One region of the Paenibacillus sp. DCT19 genome, then DNA from elsewhere that is predicted to be linked to it. Evidence: predicted binding sites of a transcription regulator. Region 1 holds the regulator's gene; each other region holds the start of a gene.

Region 1 (4,972 bases):
TTCCCTGTGTAGTCCTCTACTCCGTCCAGACGGAAAATAATAGCGTTAGACACGCCGAACCCACTTAACTGCACATTCATGTATAGATCCTTGTTGAGATCGTTATTTGTACTATCTAACGCCCATTTTTCTGGCTTTGTAGATCAGTGACTTGTACCTTTACATTCTGCAAAGAAGGCTTCTCATACTTATCAGGATTCAACGTGACCGACCATGGGTGAGAACCGCCAAATAACTGCTGCGGGAAATCTGCTGCCGGCCAGGCGATGTAATCATAATTCACTGCCTCAGCACGAGACTTGTCGAACACCTGCATTGAACCATATCCACCAGCGATACCAAAACCCACCTTCTGCAAAGAAGGATTGAGCACCCAACGGCGATGTCCTACTCGATCTGCATTCCTACCTGTATCTGGCATATAACCGTCTAATACATTCCTACTTAAGTTATCTCTTCCGCTTGACAGGTTACTACTTTTAGTGGATTCATAGCCTTTGTTATAGAAATCATCTGTCATATCTGCTGGTTTCTCAGGATAGTGAGACAGCTTATCGGTAGCAGCCAGTAAGACCGCACCATGCTGTGCCAACGCATTCAATTCGTCATCCAACTGCACATCACTTGGCAATCCCGCCAAGGCACGAGCAAGATTCGTAGCTAACAAGGCTTGTTCAAGCATTGTCTGATTCACTTTTCCGATCTCATATGGTGCTTTAAAGGAAGGTTCCGTATCATAAGTCTTTAATCCAACATTCATGTCCTGCAGTTGATTCCATGTTCGCTTGACCTCATCCCGTTCTGGAAAAACAAGTCCTGCTGCTGATGTCAGATTAGGCGCTAGCATAAATATCACAAGCCACGCCATCGTCACAGCAGACCATCGCAATACAATTCGTTTCATCTCTCTATATTCCCCATTCTCTTCGTTGCTATTAGTATAAGAAGTCTTTGATCTTAAAAATGGATGTTCCTCTAGCTCTAACTATGTATCTCTCCAGCAAGATGTAAGATGTACCTAAAAAAAAAGCTCACTCCTTTACTATCATATTTAGTTGCTTGTATGCCATAAACTTATAAACCTTCCATCATCATAACAGAACCCTTATGTGGGTTCTACTATATTTAACCAAGCTGACCAACCTTGCCATCAAGCACGGCAGCTAGAGCTGGGAGCTGCACGCGGGTGTGAAAATAGAGGCTTCCTTTAGTGATAGAAGCATCACCTTTAAATTTGTTCGTGTGCACTGAATTTTTTGCATATAAAAACTGCAATTTAACATAAAAAAACCCGCCAAACACTCGGAAATCCTTGTGTTTAGCGGGTTCTTTTAGTATGGAGCCTAGGGGATCGAACCCCTGACCTCTTCGCTGCCAGCGAAGCGCTCTCCCAGCTGAGCTAAGGCCCCAAGATATACAATGATAACTTGTCCACCACTACAACAATCCGCAGGCGACCCCTTTATCATATTCAATCGGTGTTTTACTGTCAATATCTTTTTCTGCTCCCACAAAGCTGACCAAAGGATCTGGAGAAGAACAATCTTCTTACCTGGAACACAATCATGACCACGTATCGTAACCCCAGCTTGCTCTTCTCCCTTTGCCTAGGAATCCTAATCCTCGAGGTCTTCTTTGGACAGCAATGATTTCAATTCTTTCATGAACATATTGATGTCTTTGAATTGACGGTACACCGAAGCAAAGCGAACATACGCCACTTCATCCACGGGAAAGAGTTGTTCCATCAATAACTCACCAATCTGGCGACTCTCCACTTCCGCATCAGCGGTGTTACGCAATGATTTTTCTGCTTCAGAAACCATCATCTCAAGTGTCTCCACCGAGACTGGACGTTTCTCACATGCGCGAATAAGCCCGCGGAGGATTTTATCCCGACTGAACTCTTCTCGGCTTCCATCTTTCTTAATAACAATCAGCGGTGTTTCTTCCACCATCTCAAAAGTGGTAAATCGGCGGCTACATTGCTCGCATTCACGACGGCGACGAATGGATTTTGCTTCATTGGCCGGACGGGAATCAAGCACCTTGGTGCCCATAAAAGCGCAATAAGGACATTTCATTTTTCGATCACTTCCCATGTTTGACTTTTTTCCATAAGTTCCCTGTAAGCATTTTGTAATGAAAATGGTATCTACGACACATAATACTTTTACCAACCGCGAGGAGGTGAACAGCAATGGCACAAAGCAACGGTAACTCCAACAACTTGGTGGTAACTAAAGCTTCCGCAGCCCTGGAACAACTGAAATACGAAGTTGCTCAAGAACTCGGAATCAGCATCCCACAAGACGGATACCAAGGTAACATGACTTCTTACGAGAACGGTTCGATCGGTGGATACATCACGAAGCGTCTGGTAACAATTGCAGAACAGCAATTGGCAGGTCAATACCAATAATATCTGCATCGTAATACGGTATTATAGAGGAGCATGGGGCGACCGGTGAACAACCGGTCTGCTCTGTGCTTCTACTATTATAACCGGCTCTTGTACCGTGCATGATGCCATTCGTTTTTTCACAAATCACCTGCATCTAACTACAGCATCCCACGATATATCCGAACTAGAACGTATTATAGATCTTAACATATTGATTATAATAATAAATAACGCGTTGTACATAGTGCCGGGTTTCGCCAAAAGGAATGTCCTTGACTGTATCAAAAGAACCATCCCACACGCCATCTCGGAGCCAGCTACTTACTTTACCAGGTCCTGCATTATATGCAGCAATCATAACCGCTTCGTTGCCATCGAACTGATCGGACAAGTTCTTCAAATACCAAGTACCAAGCTGAATGTTCCTTTCAGGCTTATGCTTCAGTTCTTCTAATGACGTACCCGGAATTTTGGCCTGCTCCATAATCCAATTTGCCGTATCAGGCATAAGTTGCATGAGTCCGATCGCACCGCGTTTGGATTCCAAGCTTGTTTTGAAATTAGTCTCTACCTTAATGATCGAAGCAATTAGAAACGGGTCTACCTCATAGCTATAGGATTGTGCCCGTATCTCATCCTTATATTGAATCGGGTAGAACCACGCCATCCAGTTCGTATTCAGGAACAGCACTAGAACGAAGGAAACAAACATCAACAACAGTACTCGTTTCTTACGCAGCCATTTCATATTAAACCCTTACCTTGAAGGAGAGATATGACTTGTTGCTCTGTATCGGCCCATGATCCGCTGTTATCAATCACGATATCGGCAAGCTGTTTCTTCTGCTCAATGTCCATCTGGGCTGCAATCCGGGCATCAGCCTGCTCACCAGTCAACCCATCCCGGCTCATTAATCGTTCTCGCTGTAACTCTCTAGGTACGTATACAACGACGACTTCATCGAACCCTTTTTCCAGACCCGACTCGTACAATAACGGAATATCCGATACGACAAGCTTATCCGGGTGTGCCTGCTCATATGCAGCCGCTCGTTCTCTCATCTCTCGGCGAATCGCCGGATGGGTAATAGCCTCAAGCGCTTTACGTTCCTCTGGATGCTGAAAAACAATACTACCTAGCTTCTTGCGATCCAACGTCCCGTCTTCATGAAGAATGGCTTGTCCGAACCGCTGAACAGCGGCAGCCAAAACAGGATGCCCGGGCATCATAACCTCCCGGGCAATAACGTCTGCATCAATGAGCAGTGCTCCTTTACTGGCAAGAAGGGCGGAAACACTGCTCTTTCCTGTGGCGATTCCGCCGGTTAAGCCAATATTCATCATTTCACCTCACAACAGCTTCATTATTCCCATAAACATTAATAACAGTGCTGGCAACACGGACAAGCGACGCATCCATTGCAACGCAGCAAAACGAAGTCCAACCTTCATCCCAAGTGACAGAAACGCTCCACTGAACAATGCAATGACAAGTGCTGTCCACAACGTTGGAAATCCAAGTAATGCTGCTCCAAGTCCTGCACCGAATGCATCCAGTGATAGAGCAATCCCCAGCCACATTGCTTCCTGAGTCGAGATGCTTCCCGAATTATCCATATCTGCCTTGGAGGGACTTCGTAGTATTTGAATCACGACGCCTAATTTTCGAAGTTCTAAGGTGAAGACCATCCGCTCCACAGATCCGCCTGAAGCAGATTGCTCCAGTTCCAGTGCAAGAACCTGATTCCTTCCTTTGGAAGTTACGTCTTGCTCTGTCAAGGCTGATGTTCCGATGGCTCTACGCTCCACATGCTCACTTGCCGAGTCTTCCTCCGTACCTTCGTCTGTCTCCGCTTTTTCCTTACTCTGCTTGCGAATAAGCTGGAATAGTGACCATCCACCAATCACAATCAAGATCACAGCACCAACTTCGGATGCTACATTCGGTGAAACTACACGGGAGAGAAGCACTCCCACCTGCATAGACAAGGCAATAACTAATCCCGAACAAATGGAGATAACAGCAATGGACAACAACGGAATCTTGGTTTTGCGCAGCCCATATGTAATCCCGACTCCAAAACCATCTAAACTAAGCGCCAAAGCAAGCGCCAGTAATGAAATAAAATGATGCAGCACCCCGGATTCCTCCCCTGTGCGGATCCATTCCAACCGACAGATGTCAGTATGGGTATTCGCCCGCTTATTTCTGCCATATCAGTATATGGAAGGAGGAATCCAAGGGTGCTACAGTTTAAGAGATCGTTCGAAAAGTAATGATGACTTCAGGCTCAGCGTAGTGATGCAACTAAAGTATAGGTTGGCATTTCGGGCAGTAATGTGTACCTCTGCCACCCACCACACTTTTCTCAATCATTGTACCGCAATTATGACAAGGCTCGGCTTTACGTCCATATATCTTCAATTGATGCTGGAACATGCCCATCTCACCTTGACCATTTACATAAGACTTAATCGATGAGCCACCTGCATTAACCGCATCCTGTAATGTGGACACAATCGCTTCGTGCAAAACCGTTAGCTGAGCTTCAGACAATGTTTTGGCAA
Region 2 (4,972 bases), 140 kb from region 1:
CGCGACGGTTAAGCTTTGCCCCGAATTGCTCAATAATCTCACCGGAGCGAAGAGAAATGCCGAGAAAATGAAGCTCCTCCCGTTTCAGATCACAGGCGAATTCCACCTTGAAGCAAACACCAAGCCAAGGTTCATAGACGGCTGGCGCTGTAGCTCGCAACTGTCGTTTGGCCGCCTGTTCGAACAGGTTAACGAAAGCCCCGCCTTCACGTGCCGCATCAAAAATTTGCTGAAGTCGGCGGCTGCCATAAACGACATCTTCACGCAAAATACGTCCTGGCCCCAGTTGCGGTAGGGAAGGGGTGATACCGAAGTAACGTCCCAGAATGGTTTCTTTCACAGGCTCAGCACCTGGGGGACTTGTACTGGCTCCGCCACTGGCTGTACTAGATCCAACTGGAGGATTCGCCTGGGCTGCAGTGGCTTCCGCTGCCTCGATCGCTTGCTTGTAAGCTTCCGGGTCAAATACAAAAGTAAATGACATGGTTTCTGCCGGTGCACCTGTACGTTCTACAAATCCCCAATAATACGGTCGGTTCGTCAGCGCCTTATCGGCTTCGGGGGAAAGTTTAACCGTCACATGGGCGGGAGAGCGCTCTATGATCTGACAGTCCATGGCTTCAAGATAGGTGAGCACATAAGCCTGAATCTCGTGCGGTGACATGGTCATAGGTTAGCTTCCTCCTTTACGAAGATCGAGCTTGGTAATCAGAGGTACTTCATCTGCGACCTCGCGCTGAATGGAGTTCAATGATTGTCCTAGTGAATCCATCTTGTGACGCAGGTCCTCTTCATTTTGAGATTCCAACAAAATTTTGGTTAAGCTTTTCTCGATCGACTCCTTCTTCTCAAGCCGCTCCAGAATAACATCCAGTCCACCGATAACCATCTCGAACATGTTGATTTTCTCATGCAGCAGATGCAGAATATGCTCTTCAATGGTACCTGTCGTGGATAGATTGAAGATATTAACATCGTTTTGCTGTCCCAATCGGTGTACCCGTCCGATCCGTTGCTCCACCCGCATGGGGTTCCAAGGCAGGTCGAAGTTAATCATATGGTGACAGAATTGCAGGTTGATACCTTCACCACCAGCTTCGGTTGCAATCATGGCCTGAACGCGTCCGCGGAAGAGATCCATCATCCAGTCTTTTTTCCCGCGGTTCATGCCGCCTCGGTAGGGTACAGCAGTAAGTCCATTATTGCGAAAATAGTTAAGTAGATACTCCTGCGTTGCCCGGTATTCTGTGAAAATAATGACTTTCTCATTCATATTGCGAATAAGTTCCATCGTTTTCTCGGCTTTGGTATTCTCCTTAATCGCTTTGATATGGGCTACAAGTTCCCAGATGGTATCCCGAAGAGGCGAGTCAAGCGGAAGCTTCTTCGACAGGTTGACGAGTGTTACGAATACGGCATCCCTACTGCTGCACACTTCTCGCTGCAACGTAACGAGTGAGAGCATGCTGCTCAGATTGCCACCAGTTTCCTGATACTGATCCTTTACAAATGAGGTTACACCGTCATATAGTGCCTGTTCTTCGGGTGAAAGTTGGAGGTTGACGTTCGAGACGTTTCGCTTCGTAAACTGAACAGGTCCTTCGCCGCGTCGGTTGCGAATCATGACTTTGGACAACTCATCCTTGAGCTGTTCCTGGTTTTTCGGAACCCTTTTATCAACGACGAAGTTGGCGGCAAAATCACCTTGACGGCCAAGTTGACCTGGTTTCAGCAGGTTAATCAGATTGAACAGCTCACTCATATCATTCTGTACGGGGGTCGCTGTAAGCAGTAGACAGTATTTTTTGCGCAATTTCAGCATGAATTGATAGTTTGTTGTTTTCTTGTTTTTGAGCTTATGAGCCTCATCAATAATAATCATGTCATAATCGATATTCAGTAACATGTCTTTGTGCGGATCACGTTTGGCAGTGTCCATGGAAGCAACAACGACCTCGTTTTGCCAGGAATATGCCTTTTTCTGAGCAACGGCAGGAATGCCGAATTTCGAATTCAGCTCTCTTACCCATTGCAGTACAAGGGAGGCAGGGACGAGGATAAGCACTTTGGATACAAGGCCACGAACCATATATTCTTTGAGGATAAGGCCGGCTTCAATCGTTTTACCCAGTCCTACTTCATCAGCGAGAATGGCTCGGCCAGACATTTCAAATAATACTTTACGCGCAGTGTCCATCTGGTGAGGAAGCGGGGTCAGACCTTGTAAATGCTTCAAACACTGGATTTCATCAAAGTTCGGAATCAGATTCGTCTGTTCGGCCTGAATCCCTAATTGAAAGAGTCGATAATCTCCCCAAGGTCCCCCTTTATCCAAACGAGACTCAAGCTGGGTAAGCCAGCTTCGATCAAACTCCAGTGGTACGGGCATTTCGGATATAGGCTGTTTGATGTGATGCGGATTGTTCCGGTTCATGCTGCTACCTCCCATGCCATTCAAGATGACGTTTAATTTCGTAGGTAATAGTATGGACGAATGAGAGACAGTTCATAACCGGATTCATATTTCGATCTGTACGGCTGTATCTTCCCAGAAAGTTCACAGAGTACATATACATGCGTCTGAGGGCGTGTGGTGAAGCTTGTCCGAGTATAGATAAGTACGAGAAACGACTATGATATAAATCACATGGAAAATCAATATATAGTGTAATATACTGAATTATAATCACTATATGTGGTGTTTAGTCATAATTTAATCGTAGAGCAAAATTGAACCGTTATTCCGGGGAGGCTGAGCGTGGCGATGAAAACGAACAAACAATCACACAAGTTGGAAGGACTAAGCGAAAAAATATTTCTGGACCGGTATGCCTGGAAGAACGCAGATTCGAATCATGCAAAGGTCGGGGATGTTGTATTGGTATTAACGAAGGATGATCCCAAATTTCCAACGAAAGAAGTTGGGGAAATTATAGAACGTGAGGGTCAGCTGGTACAAGTGAGAACCCGAAGCGGAGAGATCGTTAAGACAGATGTAGAGAAGCTGACGCTTAATATAGAAAAGACACCTGAAGAGATGTGGGATCGTCTGGCTAAAGCGATGGCCTCCGTTGAATCAACCGCTGAACAACGAACCATATGGGAATCTCGATTCCGTTCGGTATTGGAGGATTGGAAGCTTGTACCGGGAGGTCGAATTGCTGCGGGTGCTGGTGCGAGTGATGAACTAACGCTATTTAATTGTTATGTTATTCCTTCGCCGCAGGATAGCCGCGGTGGCATTATGAAAACGCTGACCGAGATGACTGAGATTATGGCACGTGGAGGAGGCGTGGGGATTAACTTGTCCTCTTTACGTCCTCGCCGCGCCGTTGTTAAAGGGGTCAATGGGTCATCGAGCGGTTCTGTGTCTTGGGGTGGCTTGTTCAGTTATACTACCGGACTGATTGAGCAGGGAGGAAGCCGGCGAGGTGCCTTGATGCTGATGATGAACGATTGGCATCCTGACGTACTTGATTTTATTACGGTGAAACAAACCATGGGTCAAGTAACGAATGCGAACCTATCTGTGTGCGTAAGTAACGGATTTATGGAAGCTGTTAAGCAGGATGGTGACTGGGAGCTCGTATTCCCAGATACAAGTGATCCAGACTATGACACGGAGTGGAACGGAGATCTACAGCAATGGAGAGATGCTGGTCGCTCGGTCATTCCATATCGCACGGTTAAAGCGCGGGAAATTTGGAGTACCATTATTGAATCTGCTTGGAAATCCGCAGAACCGGGTGTTGTATTTATGGAATACTATAATCAAATGTCGAACAGCTGGTATTTTAACCCGATCATCTGCACTAATCCGTGTGGCGAACAAGGTCTGCCAGGATGGGGTGTATGCAATCTGTCCGCGATCAATCTATCCAAATTCTATGATGCAGAGGCAGACGATGTAGCTTGGGGAGAACTGGCGGAGACGACACGCGTTTCGGCGAGATTTTTGGATAATGTAATTGATGCGACGCCATATCATTTTGAGGAGAATAGACAGAATCAGCAGCATGAACGTCGGGTAGGTCTTGGTACGATGGGACTGGCGGAGCTGATGATCAAACTTCGCATTCGATATGGGAGCCCGGAGTCACTGGAATTTCTGGATAAACTGTATGGATTCATGGCGAAGGAAGCCTATCTGGCATCGGCGGAGATTGCGGCTGAGAAGGGCTCGTTTCCTGCATTTGAAGTAGAGCCATACCTACAGAGTGGTTTTATGAAAAATATGGTTGCGACGTATCCGGAAGTGGGAGAGGCTATACGGAAACAGGGCGTTCGTAATGTCACCCTCATCACTCAAGCTCCGACTGGAAGTACAGGCACGATGGTGGGAACATCAACAGGTATTGAACCCTATTTTGCTTTTAAATATTTCCGTCAGAGCCGGCTTGGTTATGATGAACAGTTTGTACCGATTGCCCAAGAATGGCTGGATGCCCATCCAGGCGAGCCACTTCCAGCTTACTTTGTAACCTCGATGGATCTATCCGCTGAGAATCACATTCGCGTGCAAGCGGCCATCCAGCAGTGGGTGGATAGCTCTATATCCAAAACAGCCAACTGTCCAGCCGATTTTACGGTCGAAGATACGGCTCAGCTCTATGAGCTTGCCTACGATCTGGGGTGTAAAGGGGTAACGATCTACCGAGATGGCAGTAGGGATGTGCAGGTGTTATCCACTTCGAAGAAGGAAGAGGTAAAGGAAGAAGTGCAAGAAGGGGCAAAAACACAAGAAACATATGCAACGCAAGAAGAGGTATTGAAAAAACAAGAATCTCCGCCAGCGGCAGAAGTAGAACCAGCGGCAATAGCAGGATCAGATGTAGCAGCCACCTCTGCCAAAGTGCTGGATAAACAGTACAGAAGCCGCCCTCAGGTTCTGCGTGGAGCCACTTACAAAATTAATACGCCATTTGGAATGGCTTATATTACAATCAATGACCTAGACGGCATTCCAGCCGAG
Region 3 (4,972 bases), 2.7 Mb from region 1:
ATACCATAGGGCACGAGCACGATAATCGGCAGTGCGTGAGCACGAGATTTGAGGTTATGCACAAAATCGACTGCACCGCCCTCTACCAATCCCATATCAATTACCGCTACATCCGGGCTGAAGCCGTCTTCCATCCAACTGAATGCCTCCGCCGAGCCTGAGGTCATATGCACATCCATCTTCCATCTTCGCATCAAGGATGATACCCCCTGCAAAATGTCAGGGTCTTTGGCAAGCAATACCTGCGTTCCCTTCAATCGCTGCTGAATGCTGGTAAGCTGAGGTAGCTCCCAATGTCTGAGCAGTGGCAATCTAATCTGGAATTCCGTCTCGTCTTCCCCCAGGCTGTTAATCTGAATGCTTCCATTCATCAGTATCGCTAGATTCTGACTCACTGCTAACCCCAGATTCGTACCAACAACTCGCTGTGTGCTAATGCTCCCGTCTGAGGTATGAGGCACATTGCGCATCTTATCCGCAGGCATCATCTTGCCGCTATACTTCACATTCAACAAGAGCACAGCTTGGTTGCCTGTACTCTCTTCATCCATAGTGGCGGTGATCAGCACCGAACCTGTCCGTGTATAATCGATTGCGTATTGCAACACATGCGCCAGCAATTGTCCAATTTTGATCTCATCGCCCACAAATACTTGAGATACATTCATCTCCAGGTTCAAACCAATCTCAATGCCTTTGCTAATCGCCTGTCCAACATGAAGATATACCGTATTCTCAATCGTAGACACCAGATCAAATGGATCATCGTGTATAACCGTTTTGCCCGAATCATTGATGTTAAAGTTCATCATGTTGTTGAGTAAGGATAATAATATATTGCCACTTGTCTCAATCATGTTCACATATTCCAGATGCTCTTCGGGCATATCTGGCGTCCGCATAAGATCCGTCAACCCCAATATCCCGTTCAATGGATTGCGAATTTCGTGGCTCATTAGCGCAATCATCTGCGTCTTCGTCATCGCTTCGGACTCGGCACGTTCCTTCTCTGCCTGCAACTGTGCCTTAAGCTGTTCCGTATCATTCAGTTTCTGCTCCTGCACCAGCAGGCTATCTTCGAGATCAACGACGTATCCGAGAAACACAGCCATCGCTTTCAGCGTTTTCATATCCGTTTCACTTAGCTGGTAGTCCGGATTGTCCATCAGGCAGATCGTGCCGAATGCTTCACCCGAGCGCCGTATAATCGGAACACCAATGAAGAATCGACTTCCCAGGTCATCGGTCACATTCATAGAACGAGTTAACGGATGCTCTGCCGTATCGACGATGGTTAGCTCACTGCTTTTATCTCGCAAAACCAAACTACAGTAAGATGTCTCAAATGGAAGCTTGCTCCCCCTCGTGACCAACTGCTCATGGCGGTTAAATGCCTCAAGGATCACATTCGTCACACCATCATTGCTGGCGACAAAGATGGTATTCACCTGCAATATCCCACTTAATACGTCCACGATGTGGGTCGCAGCTTCCTGTATATTTTCATAAAAGCCCCTTGCAACACCTGTGGTTCCCATGACTCACCCCTCTTGTCTAAGCTGCGCTTCAAATTAGAATCAATCCATAAAGATATATGAGGGTAAAAAAACTCCTGATCCAGTTGTCACAACCTGTACATATATGTTTTAACACCACGAACATTCAGAAGAATCACGCAGGCGATTCACAATCGCTTCTCATTCTGGCAAGCTCCTGTTTCGCTGCATCTCCATGCTAGGAATGACCGGTGATAATCTACCATTACTCCTAAATTCTGTGTCCGTGAACGAGATGTTTTGGCGCGGTGTAGCATAAAAAGAAATTATACTCTTCGAATTCAACTTTGGAAACCTTTATCCACATTCTACAGGTATATCTCCTATTCAGCTACGATTACGATGTGATCATTATCACACCCAAAAATCCATATATAGTTTATAACTGGATAATGAAAAACTACATGTAGTATTTAATCAGACTTAACCAATATATACTCTCATTATAGGAGGAACCTTAAATGAATATGCTTGAATGTGCCTCTCCGCCAGCAAACGACCTACTATCTGACCTTGGCAGACGAATTATTGGAGCTGAGGATGCGGATACGTTAAGGGAGAATGCCAACCTGAATGGAGATTCATTTAGTGGGAAAATGAGCCGGCTCGGTTCGGAAACAGCGAAGTGGCATGCCGTTCGCCATGTCCTGCCTGAAGGGCTTGCACAAGCTGTAGAGCATGGAGACCTCTATGTTCATGACCTTGATCAGTATGGACTTGGCACAACCAACTGTATCTTCATTCCATTTGACCGACTGCTCGCATCTGGATTCAATACGGGAAACGGCTCCGTTCGTACCCCTCAGACAATCATGTCAGCAATGGCGTTGGTAGCGATCATTTTTCAGTCTCAACAAAATAGTCAATACGGCGGTGTATCTGCCAATAAAATAGATTGGGACCTTGCACCTTATGTGCGACGCTCATTCCGGAAGCATTATCGTAAAGGGCAACGACTCTTTGCAGAGCATGCTTACATTCAGGATGAACAACTCTATCTGGATAGTACGGAAGCCCAGGAGCAATGCCCACATGCCTATGATTTTGCCATGGATGAGACAATCCTGGAGACAGAACAAGCTGCTGAATCATTGATCCATAATCTCAATACCATGAGCAGTCGTGCTGGAGGACAAATTCCGTTCACATCACTTAATTACGGACTCTGTACATCAGCTGAAGGACGACTCGTGTCTCGCTCGTTGCTAGAAGCTACTATTCGTGGTTTAGGAAACGGGGAGACGCCCGTATTCCCACAGCATATTTTCCAGTGTAAACAAGGCATTAATCAAGCTTCTGGGGAGCCCAATTACGACCTATTCCAGCTTGCCGTCACCTGTTCTTCGCGCCGCATGTACCCTAACTTCGTTAATGTGGATGCTTCGTTCAATCTGCCGTTCTATCAACCAGATGATCCGGACACCATCATTGCTACGATGGGATGCCGCACACGTACACTAGCAGATCGGTTCGGACGTAATCGTCAGAGCGGAAAAGGTAATCTGTCCTTCAATACGATTAACCTGGTTAAACTGGGGATTCGGTTCGGCATCTGTCAGGGAAAACGCGCTGTAGCCGATCGGACAGGCTTCTATGCTGCCCTTCAATCGGTTATGGAACAAGCAGCTTCGGGTCTGCTGCATCGATATCAGATTCAGAAAGCACAGCCAGCCAAAGCCTCAGACTTTATGATGCGTGAGGGTGTGTGGGAAGGCGGCAAACAGTTAGATCCAGATGAACCGGTGGCTGATCTCTTGAAACATGGTACGTTATCGATTGGTTTCATCGGTCTTGCAGAGTGTATGACTGCTCTATATGGTCGACATCATGGTCAAGATCCGCATATTCATCAAGAAGCAGTACATGTCATTCGTACGATGCGTGAATTCTGCGACCGAATGAGTGAACTACATAATTTGAACATTACACTGTTCGCTACACCTGCGGAAGGTTTATCTGGTAAATTCACAACGATTGATCGTAAGCGATATGGTTCGATTGCAGGTGTTAACGACCGTGAATATTATACGAATTCGTTCCATGTGCCTGTATATTACAACCTGCCTGCTTACCGTAAAATTGAACTAGAGGCACCCTTCCATACGTTATGTAATGCTGGAGCAATCTCGTATGTTGAGCTTGATGGAAATGTGCGAGCCAACACGAAGGCTTTCCAGCGAATTGTGCAGTATGCATTAGCACAGGATATTGGTTACTTCTCCATTAACCACCCTATCGATCGCTGCCCGTCTTGCGGCTATGAAGGTGTCATTGGGGAGAGCTGCCCAAACTGTGGCATTCACGAGAACAACGTGCATTTCCAGCGTTTACGCCGAGTTACCGGTTATCTTACCGGGGATTACAAAGTACGATTCAATGGTGCCAAACAGGCTGAAGTTCGAGATCGGGTGAAACATAAGTGAACCTGCACGGTTACATCCCTGAATCCGTCAATGAAGGCCCTGGCTTGCGTGCAGTGTTGTTCATCAGTGGTTGTCGCCATGCCTGTCCCGGCTGTTTCAGCCCAGACTCATGGAGCTTTCGTGCAGGTGAGCCGTTTACGAAGGAGAAGCAGCAGCAAATTATGCATGAGGTTACAACTCATCCTCTGCTGGATGGCGTAACCTTATGTGGTGGCGATCCCTTTTTCTCAGCAGCCGATCTGATTCCTTGGGTTCAACAATTCCGAGCACTACGCCCTGATCTATCGGTCTGGGCATACACTGGATTTACGTATGAGGAACTGGTGCTGGAGCCGTCTCGGGCAGCACTAGCCGAATTATGTGACGTCATTATCGATGGGCGTTATGTCGCCGCTGAACGAGATGTTTCTTTAGTGTATCGTGGCAGCCGTAACCAACGCATCATTGATGTGAGAGCAACACAAATGAACCAAGAGATCGTTACCTTGCAGATGGATGCATCGTAACGATCTTTTCTTCTTTCATAAGCATACTTCATAAGTTTTTACGCAATATCCGTTCTGACCTACTATTCACTCTCTTAAGTGACGATATATAATATAGGCATGTATTAAATGTATTGCTTGTATTTCATTTCAAGTTATTTAGGAGGATCATTACATATGGATATTGTTCAAGCACTAATTGCGGTGATGCCCTATTTTCGAGTGGCTATGCGTCAAGATGTAACCCTTTCCATTATTGATCATGAGAAATTTTTGTATTTTTCTGCGGGAGAATCACTGAAGCAGCTGAAATACCAAGCTGGAGATCCTCTGCTGGAATCCAATGTGAATTTTCGAGATCTGAAGGGCGGTACAGAGAAAAGATGGGATCACTATCCCAAAGAGTTATTCGGAATCCCTTTTGACGTTGCTTTTATTCCAATTAAAGATACTCAAGGGAACATCCTGGCTCTGTTAAACATCCTGTATAGCATGGATGACCAAGATC

Evidence for each region. Region 1 encodes NrdR, which represses ribonucleotide reductase genes. Its sites were predicted from a motif close to AACACNATATATNGTGTT; they were not measured.
Region 2: the regulator NrdR is predicted to act here: its motif matches at 2,686-2,703, upstream of DMB88_RS10415 (adenosylcobalamin-dependent ribonucleoside-diphosphate reductase).
Region 3: the regulator NrdR is predicted to act here: its motif matches at 1,953-1,970, upstream of DMB88_RS27905 (anaerobic ribonucleoside triphosphate reductase).

What each region holds. Positions count from the first base shown of each region.
Region 1 covers NZ_CP029639.1:2,165,194-2,170,165, reverse strand. The annotation lists gene DMB88_RS09770 (copper amine oxidase N-terminal domain-containing protein) at 1-80, opposite strand, end outside; gene DMB88_RS09765 (CAP domain-containing protein) at 116-904, opposite strand; tRNA gene DMB88_RS09760 (tRNA-Ala) at 1,338-1,409, opposite strand; gene nrdR (transcriptional regulator NrdR) at 1,617-2,084, opposite strand; gene DMB88_RS09750 (alpha/beta-type small acid-soluble spore protein) at 2,201-2,422, shown strand; gene DMB88_RS09745 (lytic transglycosylase domain-containing protein) at 2,589-3,152, opposite strand; gene coaE (dephospho-CoA kinase) at 3,149-3,745, opposite strand; gene DMB88_RS09735 (MntP/YtaF family protein) at 3,755-4,543, opposite strand; gene mutM (DNA-formamidopyrimidine glycosylase) at 4,713-4,972, opposite strand, start outside.
Region 2 covers NZ_CP029639.1:2,300,940-2,305,911, forward strand. The annotation lists gene DMB88_RS10405 (YqhG family protein) at 1-670, opposite strand, end outside; gene DMB88_RS10410 (DEAD/DEAH box helicase) at 674-2,434, opposite strand; gene DMB88_RS10415 (adenosylcobalamin-dependent ribonucleoside-diphosphate reductase) at 2,765-4,972, shown strand, end outside.
Region 3 covers NZ_CP029639.1:6,160,556-6,165,527, forward strand. The annotation lists gene DMB88_RS27900 (histidine kinase dimerization/phospho-acceptor domain-containing protein) at 1-1,538, opposite strand, end outside; gene DMB88_RS27905 (anaerobic ribonucleoside triphosphate reductase) at 2,018-3,979, shown strand; gene nrdG (anaerobic ribonucleoside-triphosphate reductase activating protein) at 3,976-4,485, shown strand; gene DMB88_RS31825 (methyl-accepting chemotaxis protein) at 4,642-4,972, shown strand, end outside.